Regions from separate parts of the Paenibacillus sp. Y301 genome, predicted to be linked through region 2. Evidence: a T-box and tRNA genes for the amino acid it is inferred to sense, from the RefSeq annotation. Region 2 holds a T-box; the other regions hold tRNA genes.
The links. The T-box of region 2 lies ahead of argS (arginine--tRNA ligase). A T-box ahead of a tRNA ligase gene usually reads a tRNA of that ligase, here a tRNA-Arg.
Positions count from the first base shown of each region.

Region 1 (4,219 bases), on a different contig from region 2:
GATTTGGCTGGTGTAGGCCGTCTTATTCAACAATATTCTTCCAAGGAAAGTGCAGTATGTTCGATTGTTGCGGGAGTAACTCTAAATAAACTTGCTAGTTATATGGGTGGGGAACGTTCGATCATTCGAGTGATCCCTAATACACTAACGGATACAGGGCTGGGTTATAGCGGAGCAGCATTAAATGATTATGCAAGTAAGATTCAGGTGGGTGCCTTTTTGAATGGATTTGGAAAAGTACAATACTTGAGTGAATCCTTGATTGATATTTTTACAGGTTATGGCGTTGCGGGTCCTAACTATGTTTATTATTTCATTGAATCATTAACGGATGCAGGGGTACTGGCTGGTCTGCCTCGAGAGCAAGCTTGGCAAGTTGCTCTCGAGAATGTTGCCGGTTCGGTAGAGATGTTAAGACACACTCAGCTACATCCTCGTCAATTACTGGATATTAATAATTCACCTGGTGGAGTAGGGATGCATGCACTTTACGAATTGAATAACAGTGACTTTGCAGCAGGACTTCAACGAAGTGTTCTAGCAGCTGTTAAACGAACAACAGAGTTAGGAGCGGTTCATGAATGACACAATTACAATGGGATCATACCGTGCATTATGTGAATGATTTGAGCGATGCTATTCGTACATTTGAGAATCATGGATTGAGGGCTTTTCATGGTGGTTCACATAAACAATGGGGTACCTATAATGCACTAAGCTATTTTGATTTGACTTATATTGAGTTTCTAGGAATTGAAGACCGTGAATTAGCAACGAAGGCGGACACTTCAAACCTCATCGTCAAGGATTCTCTAACGAATTTACCTGACCATGAAAGTCTAAGTCGAGTGGCTATTCGCACAGATGACATCGACCAAACGGCTGAATCATTAAGATTACAGGGTTTAGATTTGTCTCCGATTATAGATGGTAGACGAATGAACGCACAGGGACAATGGATTGAATGGCGCATGATGACTATTCATGGTGACTTTCATGGATTGGTATACCCATTTATTATTCAGTGGATAGGAACAGATGACGAACGCTTGACCAAGCTAACTGAAACGGGAGTAATTCAGCCTCATCCTGTAGGGGAAGTTACAATCGAAATGGCAGTCTTTACGGTGTCTGAGCCTTCTATTGTTGCGGCACATTGGAGCAAGGTATTTAACCTCACTCGTATTTCGTCTGAGGCCCATTCTGTGACACTTGGCATTGGAGATAAGACATTTCTATTTCAGCAGGGAAATACAGAACAATTAAGCCAATTGGTTTTTAGTACGGAATCTCCTGAATTGAGAGGTAAAACGATTCATATTGGGCAAGGAGAGTATGTGTTTCACTAATGGGTAAATTTAATGATTCGTAGGTGTTCTTTTTCATTGGAATAAAAGTAAATATTTGATAAGATACAATGGAGGCCTCCTTACACGAGGTCTATATGTTTATGGAGGGATTATTATGATGAAGCGCTATCATGGATCAGAAAGGAAGAAGCAACTGACAGGGGGGGAAATCTACTATGAACCATAGTACTATTCATCAGGGTTCTAATACCCAGTTGGTGAATCAGCTTGTATTCTTTGATGAAGAGAAGCAATCTTTCCTTAAAAGATATATACCCCACGATCTGAAAGAACGGATTAGAATGGATCAAGTCCTTTCAATGTATACAACATCACTTGAGAGTATCATTCCTAAAGGCAGCCAAGAGTTATTAAACTCCATGGTGCTCATTGGGAGTCAAGTAACTCTTTGTTACGAAGAAGATGGTTATGAAGATCAGTACACGGTTGTGTTTCCGCACATGACGGATCCGAGTAAGAATTGGATTTCATTTCTGTCACCGATTGGATTGCAGCTATTAATGACGAAAATAGATAACTCATATGAATTTATCGTACCCTCTGGTACCATGAAAGTAAGAATCAAGGATATTAAATTTATGAATTATGGCGATACAGAGAAATAATAGGTTGCAAAACCAACAAAGGAGAGTTTAATATGATCCAAGTGAAAGAGTTCGTGGATTCAGATAATTCTTATGCTGAGAATAAGGCGAATCAATTTTTAGCGGGTTTAAAAGAAGAACAAGTGATTAACATCTGTTATGAATCGGTCGTTAAGTCCAGTATATCTAAAACAGAACGCCAAAGAAGCACCATCCTAGTCGTGTACAGAACGGATAATAAAGCAGATCAGGAATAAGGTAGCTTTAACTGGTAATGAAAGGAGCTTTATGAGAATTTCCAATGTTGAGAGTGCACAAGAACAGAAGTATAAAGTGTTTTTTTTAACTTTGTCTTCCGTCTCGACGGTGTTCATTGTGTCAACCACCATTTACTTGATTGTTAATGCTATCTTTCAATAGATGACAACCTAAGAAGTTAGTACACAACAAGGGGTTCTTTTCTGCTTTCGTAGAAAAGAACCCCTTGTTGTGTATGTCCAGGAGGGATACTCTCCCTATGGTCGAGACTGCGAAGTGCATGCTAACGATGATTATGCTCCGACGCCCCCCCCATTGGGGATTCTCACCCTCCGGACACAAAAAAAGGATCTCCATATTGGAGATCCTCTTACTATATGTCCCAGGAGGGATTCGAACCCCCGACCGACGCCTTAGAAGGGCGTTGCTCTATCCAGCTGAGCTACTGAGACGCGAAAAACGAACAATTAATAATATATCATGGGCAACACATAATAGCAAGATATATTTATGAAAAAAAATTCCTCTGATGAGTGAACGGCGTTTTTTTTTCTTGGAACAGGTGTGATATAATTTGAATTAACGGAAAAATGAAAGAGAGGAGGGGCAATTATAAACGACACCACCAACACGCCAGCTAAAGACAATCTTGTACTTTTTCCGAAGACTTTGGATTACTACCAGATTCAACTTACAGTCATGCTGGAAAGTGAACGATATGGAGAAGCAATGGATCTACTTCGGTTTCTGCTTCAATGCCAAGGGCAGGAAGAACGACACGTGGACGAATGGCAGGCGTTACTTGAATGGTTAGAAACGGCGTTCCCACAATATATAACGGGAGAAGATAATGAACATTCTCCTATGGATAAAGATAATGATTTCGATGAAGAAGATCTAACTCGTCTTCGAGTTCAAGGTAAGCTTGCTGAAGACGCTGAGTATGCTAATAAATTACTTCACACCATCATGCATGAACCTTTGTCAGAACAAACCATGTTGGCCTTAGAACAGCTTTCTTATTTGAATGGTGATCTAATCGATGAGGCTCTGACGAAATGGTTGCAGAATACAGAGATGCATCCACTATTACAGTATCGTGTCCTACAGACGCTTCATAAGCGAGGTATGCTGGGGTACGTTACTTTTATGCGCGGTCAGGAACAAGTTGAAGTTGAGATTGACAATGTTCCACTGAAAGATAGCGACTTTCCGATTGCCGTTCAGCACATTGTAGATCGGGTTGCACAACATACGGAAGTTCAGGAACCTACGCTTTATTATTTTGCACAAGAGTTATGGATACAGTTTATTAAAGCTATATATGGAACAAGTATTTATCAATCTTTATTAATAGTAGATGAAGATTTAGATTTGGATATTTGGGCAGCAGCACTTCATCAGATTGTATCGGAAAGTCTGACAGGGGACAGAAATGAAGAAGAAACACGTGCTGTGTATGGGATTACAGAAAATATTCGTTTTCAATTTGAACAGGTGTATCGGACTCTGAGACAATTTATTTCAGATGGTGTAGCAGATTAAGTAATAACAAGTAATAAAATTGCCATAGTTATTTAGTATCTTGAGGTACCCCTGCTCTTGAAAAAGAATTCAATGTTGTTTATACTAAAATGGTTGTTCTGTGCGTGAAATTATGTAGATAATGATAAATCATGTGAAATATTTTTGGAGGGGAAAGCATAAAATGAAAGCAACCTGGGAAAAAATAGAGAAGAACCTTGGGGTTCTTGAAGTAGAAGTAGAAGCAGAGCGTGTAACCGAGGCACTTGATAAAGCTTTTACTAAAGTATCTAAGAAGGCAAATGTACCTGGATTCCGTAAAGGTAAAGTTCCACGTTCTATTTTTGAATCACGTTACGGTGTTGAAAGTTTGTATCAAGATGCTATTGATATCTTGCTTCCAGAAGTTTACACAGAGGCTGTTGACGAAACAGATATTTTCCCTGTAGATCGTCCGGAAATTGATATCGATCAATTTGCAAA
Region 1 covers NZ_JCAIUL010000002.1:546,656-550,874, forward strand. The annotation lists gene AC1D69_RS06050 (pyrroline-5-carboxylate reductase family protein) at 1-585, shown strand, start outside; gene AC1D69_RS06055 (VOC family protein) at 582-1,349, shown strand; gene AC1D69_RS06060 (GreA/GreB family elongation factor) at 1,526-1,975, shown strand; gene AC1D69_RS06065 (sporulation protein Cse60) at 2,008-2,211, shown strand; tRNA gene AC1D69_RS06070 (tRNA-Arg) at 2,591-2,664, opposite strand; gene AC1D69_RS06075 (hypothetical protein) at 2,882-3,757, shown strand; gene tig (trigger factor) at 3,921-4,219, shown strand, end outside.
Region 1: it encodes a tRNA-Arg, which carries the amino acid that the T-box ahead of argS (arginine--tRNA ligase) is inferred to sense. The anticodon was not compared.

Region 2 (4,219 bases):
CCTCGCGTTTTGTTCATAGCTTTTCCCCCGCTTTTTTATCCATTAGTTCGATTAAAACACAAATGACCCGCAAGAGGGTCACTTTTTTCAAAGTTTCCATCTTACGGGTCACAGTTCATCGAAGGGTGTTTGTCTCTTTTTCTAATGATTATTTATGAAGTTCTCTGATGACATGACGTAGTTCTGGTATGATAATGCGCTCCATAGCTAACTTGACGGCTCCTTTAGATCCTGGCATGGAGAACACAGCTGTATTCCCTACCGTTCCAGCAATGGCTCTACTCAATATTGCGGCGGAACCAATATCCTCACTGAAGCTCAAGAAGCGAAAAATTTCTCCGAATCCAGGTAATACACGATCCAATATGGAAGACACAGCTTCAAAAGTTGTATCTCGATGGGAAATACCCGTTCCTCCTGTTAACAAGACAGCTTCTATACTTTCATTAGAGGCAGCTTCATAGATTAATTCTCTTACGCCGTCGTAATCATCTTTGACAATAACATATTTAGTGATAGAATAACCCGCCTCTTGTAAAAGGGACATCATCAATTGCCCACTTGTATCTGTTTCTTCATTCCGTGTATCTGATACAGTAATAACCATGCAAGATACGGTGTCAGGTGCTTCACTACGATGTTGTTCTACTGAATTCATTCGTTATTCCTCTCCTTAGGTATTCATCTATTTTGCATCTATTTCTTATATATAAGCATAAATCTTCCCCGATAACTCTGCAATATGCTAGTCCATATCTTTAGGTTATAGACAGAACGTCATTATTCGGAGAATGATGTGCCACTTGTATGCGGGGTATAACATCGTTAGAATGAACTATAGTTATGAGTTGTCTTTACTTTTTTCTATACAGTAAACTCGGCTAACAAAGACAGATGCATGTGGAGGAGAAGTTTAATGAATATGAATCATGTTACACCTATATATATATTGTCAGGTTTCCTAGGAAGCGGGAAAACGACATTGTTACAACGAATGGTGTCTTACTGGCAGGAACAAGGACTTCGACCAGCCGTTATTATGAATGAGATTGGCGATGTGAACTTAGAGGGTGCACTCATTGAAGAGACCGTTCCCATGACCGAAATGCTTGGTGGATGTATCTGTTGTACGATTCGAGGTGATCTTAGTCTAGAGATTTCCAATCTGATCAAGAAAGAGTCACCAGATGTCATTGTTATTGAAGCGACTGGGATTGCTAATCCTATGGAAATACTAGACGGCGTGTCGGAAGCAGCTTTATATATGAAAATTGATCTTAAAAGTGTTATTACTGTCGTGGATGCGTGCCATCTATTATCACTTTATGAGGATCAAAAGGGAAAAACGTATCGTCTGATGCAGGAACAGATTCGGTGTGCATCTTATCTTATTCTTAATAAAATTGACCGGGTAAATGAAATTCAGCAGGAGGAGTTACATAACGTTATCTCACGATGGAATGAATTCGCACCGATTATCCCAGCTGTTCGCTGTGATGTTGATTGGGTACCTTTATTTGGACAAGTTGCTCGTCCAGAGCAATGGAAGAACAAGAGTACATGTGAAGATAACCCTAATAAGGAACATCACGAAAATTGTAATCATGAACATCATGAACAAGATCATGTTCATAACCACGATCATACTCATGATGAACATGAGCATATGCATGATTCTCACGAACATGTGATGGTGTATACGCATTATTTTGATGGACCCATTGACAGCCAAGCCTTTGAGAGTCTGATTGCTCAATTACCTCGTGAAGTGTATCGTGCCAAAGGCATTATGACATTTAGTGATACTTCGGGACGATTCTTATTTCAGTATGCCTTTAGAGAATCTGATTTCTTAAAAATCACCCCACAGGGAGATGTTCCGGATGTCGTTGTATTTATTGGGGAGCATTTCTCCCAAACGGAGCTTAAGAATGCCTTGATCGATTTAGAAAAGAGAGGATAATACTCTCATTTTGTTGTTCCAAAAGAATATTTAGTATCACTATTGTATTGCTACGGCATACACATGTATAATGTTATAAATTGAACGTCTTTGAACGGGAGAGTAATGAGCGTAAACCTATACTTAGCGAGCCGGAAGTGGTGGAAGCCGGTATGTAGGAGCCTCATGAAGCGCACCCGAGAGATGGTTATTCCAACGTCGTATAGATCATTCCAATAGATCTGATCAGTAGAATAATCCGGTTGATCAACGTTAGAGATCATCAAGCGGAACAACTCAATGGGGAGAATGATATCCTCATACACGAGTGTTCAACTAGAGTGGTACCACGGGAATTATAGCTCTCGTCTCTTATTATTATAGAGATGAGGGCTTTTTTGATATTTAAAAAGTATTAAATCTGGAGGATGATTAATGATGTTAAAAGAATGGGCTTTAGAAGCAATCCAGCCACATGTCAATCTATCGGCAAAAGAAATAGAAGCTTTATTTGAACAGCCTCCCTCATCTGCCATGGGTGATATGGCTTTTCCATGTTACATGTTGGCTAAAGAGTACAGACAATCCCCACAGGCGATAGCGGTATACATTGCAAATCTGATTGATATGAAAGGTGTCAAAGCGGTAGCTGTTGGGCCTTATGTTAATTTACATTTTGACCGGAATGAGTATGCTCTTAAGATGATGGATGCATTGCAGCAATTCAATGTAGATCAATTGAACATGGGTCATGGTAAAAGAGTCATTATCGATATGTCCTCTCCTAATATTGCGAAGCCTTTTGGTATTGGCCACTTAAGATCCACCATGATTGGTGCTGCATTATACAAAATGTATCAAACAGCGGGTTATGTATCGATTAGTGTTAATCACCTTGGGGATTGGGGGACGCAATTCGGCAAGCAGATCACCGCGTATAAGCGGTGGGGTGACGATGAAGCTTTGAAGGCGAATCCGATCCAGGAGTCGTTGCGGTTGTATGTGCGTTTTCATGATGAGGCTGAACACGATGCAACTTTAGAGCCTGAAGCGAGAAATTGGTTCCGTCTGTTGGAATCAGGGGATGAGGAAGCTCTGCGACTTTGGAGATATTTCGTAGAAGTCAGTATGGAAGAGTTCAATAGAATGTACGAACGATTGGATGTTACTTTTGATCATGTTCTTGGAGAAAGCTTCTATAACGATAAAATGGGTGAAGTTGTTCAAGCGCTTGAGGACAAAGGATTATTAGAGGAAAGTGAAGGAGCACGTGTAGTAAGATTAGAGGACGCCAGGATGCCTCCATGTTTAATTATGAAATCAGACGGTACAACAATATATCCAACAAGAGATTTAGCAACGGCATTCTATCGTCATGAAGTCTTGAAAGCAGATCAGATTCTATATGTGGTCGGGGGAGAACAGAAGCTTCATTTCCAACAAGTATTTGCAGTATTAGATAAAATGGGTGCGGCGTGGGTGAAAGATTGTACGCATGTTCACTTTGGATTAATGAAATTTGAGGGGAAGAAGATGTCCACTCGTCGTGGTAAAATCGTCTATCTTGAAGAAGTGCTGGACGAAGCTATCGCCAGAGCATTGAAGATTATTGAAGATAAGAACCCTGATCTAGAAGATAAGGATCAAGTGGCACGAGATATAGGGATAGGTGCTATTGTTTTTGGTGATCTGAAGAATAATCGAGTTAACGAAGTAGACTTTTCTTTGGAAGATGCGCTGAATTTCGATGGGGAGACAGGACCCTATTTACAATATACATTCACTAGAACCCAAAGTATTTTAACGAAGAGTAATGCATTAGATCAAATTCACGAGGGTAGTCTTAACGACAATGAGCAGGGGATGTATGCAGAAGCACTAGGAGACTCAGGATGGCACCTTCTTAAGCTTCTTAACCGTTTCGAGGAGCAGTTGAGAAGAGGGATTCAGAATAATGAACCTTCTGTATTAGCTAGATATGTATTAGATGTAGCACAGGCCTTCAATCATTTCTATAGCCAGGAAAGAATTCTGAGTGAGGAAGATCAATTAAGAAAAGCACGTGTAACCTTAACACGGTTAACAGGCGAGTCCTTACAAAGAACCATGAATATCCTAGGTCTACGGACTCCAAATCGTATGTAATAACCAACGATTAGATAATATTAATAGAATCATATATTGATTGATTCCACATATTCCTTTAACATAAAGAGTAAAAAAAGCATATCTTCTTGCACAAGTTGTGTGTGAATGGAGCGGAATATGGGAAAAGAA
Region 2 covers NZ_JCAIUL010000005.1:117,809-122,027, reverse strand. The annotation lists gene AC1D69_RS10855 (HTH domain-containing protein) at 1-17, opposite strand, end outside; gene AC1D69_RS10850 (MogA/MoaB family molybdenum cofactor biosynthesis protein) at 149-658, opposite strand; gene AC1D69_RS10845 (CobW family GTP-binding protein) at 917-1,963, shown strand; T-box leader at 2,045-2,318, shown strand; gene argS (arginine--tRNA ligase) at 2,381-4,087, shown strand; gene AC1D69_RS10835 (hypothetical protein) at 4,208-4,219, shown strand, end outside.

Region 3 (4,219 bases), on a different contig from region 2:
GGTATTGCACGAGCCCTCGCCTCCAATCCTTCTATTCTATTATGTGATGAGGCGACGTCAGCCTTGGATCCACAGACCACACGATCTATTTTGCAATTACTGAAAAAGATCAACGCCGAATATAACATTACAATTATGATTATTACGCATGAAATGGCCGTTATACAAGAAATTTGTAATCGTGTAGCCGTGATGGAAGCAGGGGAGATTATTGAACAAGGGTCTGTATTAGAGGTCTTCGGACATCCTACACATCCAACCACTCAGAATTTCGTTAGAACTGTTATCCATGATAGCATTCCAAATAGTGTCCAAAGGTCCTTGAAAGATGAAGCTGGACAACGCCTTTTTAAACTAGAGTTCATTGGTCAAGCAGCCTCTAACCCTATTATGAATACCCTGATTCGACAATATGATCTACATGTGAATATTCTGTTTGCTAATATGACAGAAATTCAGGACACGACATTGGGCAGTATGATTATTCAGATGCAAGGGGATCATTCTATCGTAAATGAAGCAGTCCACTTCTTAAAAAAACGTGATGTATTGATTGAGGAGGTCTTCGGAGTATGATATCGACATCGATTACTTTAGAACAATTTATACAATCCATTTCTGAAACCATTTATATGGTGGGCATCTCATTACTCATCGGAGCTCTGATTGGAATCCCGTTAGGCATATTGCTTGTTGTCACAAGATCTGGTGGAGTCCTTCAGAACAAGGCATTATATGCGATTCTAAATCCAATAATCAATATTGTCCGTTCACTCCCATTTATTATATTGTTAGTGGCCATCATCCCTTTCACCCGTTTCATAGTTCAGACATCCATTGGAACAAATGCAGCCATAATACCTTTGATCATTTATATCGCTCCGTACATAGGAAGACTAGTAGAAAATTCATTACTTGAAGTCAACCCTGGTATTCTAGAAGCAGCGGATTCTATGGGAGCTACACCGTTTCAGGTGATCTGGCATTTCCTTTTACCAGAAGCGTTCTCTTCCTTAATCTTAACGCTTACTACAGCTACCATCGGATTAATTGGAGCTACTGCCATGGCAGGAACAGTTGGTGGTGGTGGAGTAGGTGATATGGCGATCGTCTACGGCTACCAACGTTTTGACACTGTCGTTATGGTGCTTACCGTCGTTGTGTTAATCGTATTCGTTCAAGGCATACAATCCCTGGGGAATTGGTTAGCGCGTAAAGTAAGACGCAACTAACATGACATGACAAGGATTAAACCTTACGCAAGTTTAAAAAAGTAATCATAAAAACAAACAATCACCCATTATTCTAAGGGTGATTGTTTGTTTTTATCTATCCCAAGAAAGCAATAGACTGTTTTGTTTTTCTTGCAAATGCTACTGGTTCATCGATGGCCTGCCAATGAACATACATGATTCTAGGATTTTCTTTTAACCAGTGATTATGAAGAGCTGTTACTGTAATCCCTTGGCTCTGAAGATTACGAATTAATCGATTGGCTTGGCTTTGAAGAAGCCCAGTTTCACCTAAACAGAGCGCACGACCCGATGAATCTAAGGATTCAAAGGAAAAGAGTTGATGACTAACCAACGGTGAGTGCGTACGTCTTCCCTCGATTGTCGCATTAATTCTTCTTGACCGATTGACGAAACATACAGGACCTGGAGTAATTTCATGTGCACCACCTAGAATTGATGCAAATTGGTTACATAGTCTTTGAAATCTCGGACTTACTTTTACTTTATCCATAATATACCTCCTATCATTTGATAGTAGTATTCTATGGTTGATAGAGTTGTAGTGATTGTACTTCAATCCCTTTAGCATCAAGTTAGGGTTCTCACCATCAGGGCATAAAAAACCAGCCCCTTCTATACTAATAATAAAAGGTTGGTTTTATCTTTAAATCAGTCTGGACGCAAAAAAGGATCTCCTAAAGGAGATCCTTTTTTTATGTCCCAGGAGGGATTCGAACCCCCGACCGACGCCTTAGAAGGGCGTTGCTCTATCCAGCTGAGCTACTGAGACATGAACATAATGGTTTGCACCTTGGTTTATAGAATAATGACATATGTATGTAAGAAGTTGAATTTGTCATAACTCTTTTAAGAGGGTGCGTTATTTATTATAACGCATCCTCACAATTTATCAATACCCAAACCAGAGTTAATTATTTACAAATTCAATTAAGCGTCTTATTTTACCTGTTACCACGACGCCAATCTATTCTGTCATCGGTATGTTTGACTGGATGTTTGGCAATAACCTCTTCAGCGAATTCATTATTATGAGTATACTTATTACCTTTATTTTTCTTGAATTTCTCCGCCATCGAATATCACCTCCTGTCTATAGTATGGTAATACCGAAGATTGAATATGAGTTATATAATTTGGATGGTATGCTCTTATCCGTCATATGAATGTAGAAATGCATTCACGCCTGATTCCTTCATCTGTTTACGAGTATCCATCGAACCCCACTCATAAATTCGCTGATACACATCATCTAGTGCATTCTGATAGGTCATATTTACAACAAGCTCGGGCGTATCTGGCCAAGGAAATGTGAACCCTAAAAAAGCATCTTCTTCCTTATCTTTTACTAATTCCATTAATCGTCTGATTTCTTGAGCTTGTTCCTCTGTCGCTTCGATCTCCCATTCATAAGTCGTTGCACCCCTGTCCATTAGAACCGATCTTCCATGTACGGATACATAATACTTACGTTTATCCACGACATCTTTTCCCCCTTTTTCGACGCTGTAATCATGAGACTCACCTATAGTTTTCCTTAAAGGACAGACATTTTATCCCTTCCTTCGGCATATTCTATATGACTTTGGTAAAAGAAAGGGCAGATATGGACAACCGACAAAGAGAGGATGAACCGTCATGTGCGGAATAACCGGATTTATACAATGGAGCGGTGATTTAACACAGGATTCACAATTGCTCGTCCAAATGACTGACAGTCTAGCTCAACGTGGGCCTGATGCTTCTGGAACTTGGATCTCCAATCCTTGTGCATTCGGACATCGACGACTAAGTGTCATTGACCCAGAGAACGGTGCACAACCCATGATTGTACATCAGGATGATGATGTGTACGCCATTGTATATAACGGAGAACTATATAATGCGGCAGAACTTACAAAAGAATTACGCCAACGTGGATATCAATTCCGTACGCGTTGCGATACAGAAGTATTATTAGTGTCTTATATTGAATGGGGACCCGATTGTGTGGATCGTTTCAATGGTATCTTTGCTTTTGCCATCTGGGATAGTGTTCGCCAACAAGTCTTTTTTGCGCGTGATCGCGTAGGAGTAAAACCACTTTTCTATAGTCATATCGACGAAACACTTATATTCGGTTCGGAACCTAAGGCTCTTCTTCAGCATCCAAAAGTGGAACCCGTTGTGGGACCTGAAGGATTAGCAGAAATCTTTGTTATTGGGCCGGCACGTACGCCAGGGCATGGTGTATACCGCAACGTTCATGAACTTCGTCCAGGAAACGCCATGATTTTTAACCGTAATGGTCTACGTACTTACCCTTACTGGAAGCTCGAGAGTCATGTACATGAAGATGATGAGAACACTACCGCACGCAAGCTAAAGGAAATTCTTCAGGATACACTTGAACGCCAATTAATATCTGATGTTCCCGTATGCACGCTGTTATCCGGTGGTCTAGATTCCAGTGCGTTAACTGCATTAGCTGTAGATTTCTATCAACGCTCAGGGCAAGAACAAATGCACACCTATTCCGTTGATTATGTGGATAATGATAAACACTTCAAATCCCATTCATTCCAACCCGGAGCCGATGCTCCTTGGATCAAACGCATGGTCGAAGAGCTTGGGACTACTCACCACTACATTGAAATTGATACTCCCGAACTCATTGGTGCGTTAGAAGCTTCTACTAGGGCTCGCGATTTACCTGGAATGACTGATGTGGATTCATCTCTGTATTTATTCTGCCAAGAGATCAAGAAGGAAGCTACTGTTGCAGTCTCTGGTGAAGCTGCGGATGAGATCTTTGGGGGATATCCATGGTTTCACCGGGAAGACATGTTAAATTCAGGAACGTTCCCTTGGGCTGTTGCATCAGATATGAGGGCTAGCCTGCTATCCCCTGAAATACGCAATTGGATCTCTCCTCTCGAATACCTAGGTGACAAATATTCAGAAGCCGTGAATGAAGTCCCTAAACT
Region 3 covers NZ_JCAIUL010000002.1:538,396-542,614, reverse strand. The annotation lists gene AC1D69_RS06030 (methionine ABC transporter ATP-binding protein) at 1-576, shown strand, start outside; gene AC1D69_RS06025 (methionine ABC transporter permease) at 573-1,232, shown strand; gene AC1D69_RS06020 (DUF1259 domain-containing protein) at 1,330-1,746, opposite strand; tRNA gene AC1D69_RS06015 (tRNA-Arg) at 1,952-2,025, opposite strand; gene AC1D69_RS06010 (hypothetical protein) at 2,198-2,329, opposite strand; gene AC1D69_RS06005 (hypothetical protein) at 2,405-2,734, opposite strand; gene asnB (asparagine synthase (glutamine-hydrolyzing)) at 2,892-4,219, shown strand, end outside.
Region 3: it encodes a tRNA-Arg, which carries the amino acid that the T-box ahead of argS (arginine--tRNA ligase) is inferred to sense. The anticodon was not compared.

Region 4 (4,219 bases), on a different contig from region 2:
TTTAACATATAATCCAGGCACAAGAACTTATAGTGTTGGTAGTGGGCATAGACAGTTGAATATCGATGTAATGGAGTATGGGGTTAACACAAACATTAATAACTATTACGTTAATAACTATGAAGTTCAGAATATCAAAGGCAAATTATATGTCCCGTTCAAGTTGATGAGTGATTACTTGGGGTATCAAGGCGTATGGAATCCATCACTTAAATCTCTGAGTATTACTCCAAGAGTGGAGAACCATACGATCATTAAATCAGAATCTGATGAGACGAAGACGAAGGATGCCCTTTTCTTGTTACGCTACCCTATCATTAGTGGACTTGAGAATGCAGACGCGGAGAAAGAGATTAACACTATCCTAGAGAAGCTCAAGGACCAATTCGTAGATGCCTCTAAAGAACAGGCTGCTAAGAGAGATAGTTCTGTCGAGCACACCTACCAATTCTTTCAGAACTATATTGTGACATACAATGAGAATGGAATGCTAAGTATCGTTGTAGATCAGTATAGTTATACGGGTGGAGCACATGGGGGCACATGGCAGACAGGATTAACCTTTTCCTTAAAGAATGGAAAGCTACTTTCGTTAGATGACCTATTGAAAGAGAAAAAGCCCACCTATAAAGTGGAGTTAAATCAATTTGTTGTGAAGAGTCTCAAAGAAATAAATGGGCACTATGAAGATTTTAAAGGGCTTAAAGATGATGCAGACTACTTTCTCAAAACGGATGGCTTAGCGTTGTTCTTTCAACAATATGCCTATACACCCTATGTTGCAGGTATTCCAACATTTGTGATCCCCTATAATCAAGTGCTACCTACTTTAAAATAATAAAACAAAAAACCATGTTCCTCTAGGGAACATGGTTTTTTATAGAGAAAAGTTCTTATTTTATAGAGCTAATGGCTTTTCGATAACTTTGTCGATGATGCCGTACGCCGCAGCATCTGCAGCACTCATGAAGTAATCACGATCGGTATCTTTCTCGATACGTTCAAGTGGTTGCCCTGTACGTTCGGACAATATTTTGTTCAACTTATCACGCATTTTGAGAATACGACGAGCACGAATTTCTATATCCGATGCTTGACCTTGTGCACCACCTAGAGGTTGGTGAATCATGATCTCACTGTTTGGAAGAGCATAACGTTTACCAATTGCACCTGCGTTCAATAGGAAAGCTCCCATTGAAGCAGCCATACCTACACAAATTGTAGATACATCAGGCTTGATATACTGCATCGTGTCAAATATTGCCATTCCGGCTGTAATGGATCCACCAGGACTGTTTACATATAAAGAGATATCTTTCTCTGGGTCTTCAGCAGCTAGAAATAGCATTTGTGCGATAATGGAATTGGCAACCATGTCATTTACATCAGAACCTAAGAAAATGATGCGATCTTTCAAAAGTCTAGAATAGATGTCATAAGCGCGTTCACCGCGGTTGCTTTGTTCAACGACCATAGGAATATAACCCACGTTGAAAACCTCCCTTTATTTAGCTAAATTATAACCTTTATTATACATACGATTACCGTATTTACCACATGATAAACATTTTAAATGAAAAAGTCAAAGAAAGTCAAACTCTGAACAAAAAAAATAGCCCTGATTGGACTTTGAGCGTTTGGTTAAAGATATTATAGAGACAAGCTACTGCAATAATAATGGCGCGCCCGCGAGGAATTGAACCTCGATCTCAGGCTTCGGAGGCCTACGTCATATCCATTTGACCACGGGCGCACGTTAAGCAATAGCAAAAATCATTATATGATAAATACGCAACAATAGCAAGGACTATCATGATGTATCTTCATTTTACTTTGCATAATAAGTAGAAGATAGATAGCGAAGATATGTAGTATGAGGGATTGGTACTTATTATGTATAAGAATTTCAAAACTTGTGAAATATACTCAGGGAATGCTTGCAACAGGAGCAAATATTGGTTACAATAGAGGTGGGACTTAAAAAGTTAACCCGGGACATTTTAAGGCCATGGAGAATGTAGCAGGAGTGGAAAGCATGCGAAATTTATTGGAAATACAAAAGCAGCTTCTGCCTGATCTCATGGAAACACTCAAGACAAGGTATAGTATTCTTCAACGAATCATGCTGTTTGATATGATTGGTCGTAGAACGCTCGCCGCGTCGCTTCATATGACGGAACGTGTATTACGGTCCGAGACAGATCTATTGAAATCGCAAGGACTAATAGAGATTGAAAGTACGGGGATGAAAATTAGTGATTCAGGTAGAAAATTGCTGGAGTCGCTAGAGCCCATTGCTAAGAATCTATTTGGACTCGCTGATTTGGAAGATAGAATTCGTCAAGCATATGGACTACGTAAGGTAGTGATTGTGCCTGGTGATTCTGAGTTATCGACGTTCTCTAAACGAGAATTGGGGCGTGCAGGTGCAAAGGCCCTGCTAAGCGTCATGAGTAATGAGGATATAATCGCTGTTACAGGAGGTTCAACACTTGCTGCAGTCGCTGAGCAACTGACTCAACAGTCATCATCCCACGCTAAGCGAACTTGGTTCGTACCAGCTCGTGGTGGACTAGGTGAGAGCATGGAGTTCCAAGCGAACACCGTTGCTTCTACGATGGCTAAGAGTGTGGGAGCCCAATATCGATTATTGCATTTGCCGGATTTACTCAGCGAAGATGCTTATCAATCGCTTGTCCAAGATAAGAACATTCAGGAAATTGTTCAGTTAATCAGACAGTCAAGAATCATCGTGCACGGCATTGGTGATGCCATGGAAATGACACGTCGCAGAAAGCTTGATGCAGCTACAATTGAAGCTATTAGAGTGGATGGCGCAGTTGCTGAGTCCTTTGGTTATTATTTCAATGATAAAGGTGCTATGGTTCATAAGATGATGATTTTAGGTCTTCGACTGGAAGATATCATGAACACTGAAATTGTAATTGGGATTGCAGGCGGTAAGAGTAAGGCCAGAGCAATACACGCCGTTCTTAGGTTTGGTCAGGAAGATATACTCGTCACAGACGAGGCTGCCGCCTTAGAAATTGAGAGAGAGATGGAAGAACAGGCTCTCACAACTTAGAAGATTGACTATTATTTTGTTGTCACGACAGGCTTAATAACCCGTCTTGAATAAATAAAAACGAATTTCGGGAGGAAATATTAAATGACTGTAAAAGTTGGTATTAACGGATTTGGACGTATTGGTCGCCTTGCATTTCGTCGTATTCAAGCTGTGGAAGGTATCGAAGTAGTAGCTATTAATGACTTAACAGATGCTAAAATGTTAGCTCATCTTTTAAAATATGATACAACTCAAGGTCGCTTTGATGGTGACGTTGAAGTACATGACGGTTTCTTCAAAGTAAACGGTAAAGAAGTTAAGGTTCTAGCTAACCGTAACCCTGAAGAATTGCCTTGGGGAGATCTTGGTGTAGAAATCGTACTAGAATGTACTGGATTCTTCACTACTAAAGAAGCAGCTGAGAAGCATTTGAAAGGCGGAGCTAAAAAAGTCGTTATCTCTGCTCCAGCTACAGGCGACATGAAGACTGTTGTTTACAACGTTAACCATGAAATCCTTGATGGAACTGAAACTGTAATCTCTGGTGCTTCTTGTACTACTAACTGCCTAGCTCCTATGGCAAAAACATTACAAGATAATTTCGGTATTGTTGAAGGTTTGATGACAACAATCCACGCTTACACTGGCGACCAAAATACTTTGGATGCTCCTCACGCTAAAGGAGACTTCCGTCGTGCTCGCGCAGCTGCTGAGAACATTATTCCTAACACAACGGGTGCTGCTAAAGCAATCGGCCTAGTTATTCCTGAACTTAAAGGTAAATTGGATGGTGCTGCTCAACGTGTTCCAGTTGCAACTGGTTCATTGACTGAGTTGGTTACTGTTCTTGAAAAGAATGTAACTGTTGAAGAAATTAACGCTGCTATGAAAGCTGCTTCTGATGTGGACACTTATGGATACACAGAAGACGAAATCGTATCTTCTGATATCAAAGGTATTACATTCGGATCATTGTTTGACGCTACACAAACAAAAGTATTGACTGTTGGCGACAAACAATTGGTTAAAACAGTAGCTTGGTATGACAACGAAATGTCCTACACAGCACAACTTATTCGTACTTTGGAATACTTCGCTAAATTGGCTAAGTAATAAAGACAAAGCACTTAGAAAACTTAAAGAGCGGAAACG
Region 4 covers NZ_JCAIUL010000014.1:85,113-89,331, reverse strand. The annotation lists gene AC1D69_RS20140 (DUF3298 and DUF4163 domain-containing protein) at 1-838, shown strand, start outside; gene clpP (ATP-dependent Clp endopeptidase proteolytic subunit ClpP) at 899-1,489, opposite strand; tRNA gene AC1D69_RS20130 (tRNA-Arg) at 1,679-1,753, opposite strand; gene AC1D69_RS20125 (sugar-binding transcriptional regulator) at 2,036-3,085, shown strand; gene gap (type I glyceraldehyde-3-phosphate dehydrogenase) at 3,170-4,180, shown strand.
Region 4: it encodes a tRNA-Arg, which carries the amino acid that the T-box ahead of argS (arginine--tRNA ligase) is inferred to sense. The anticodon was not compared.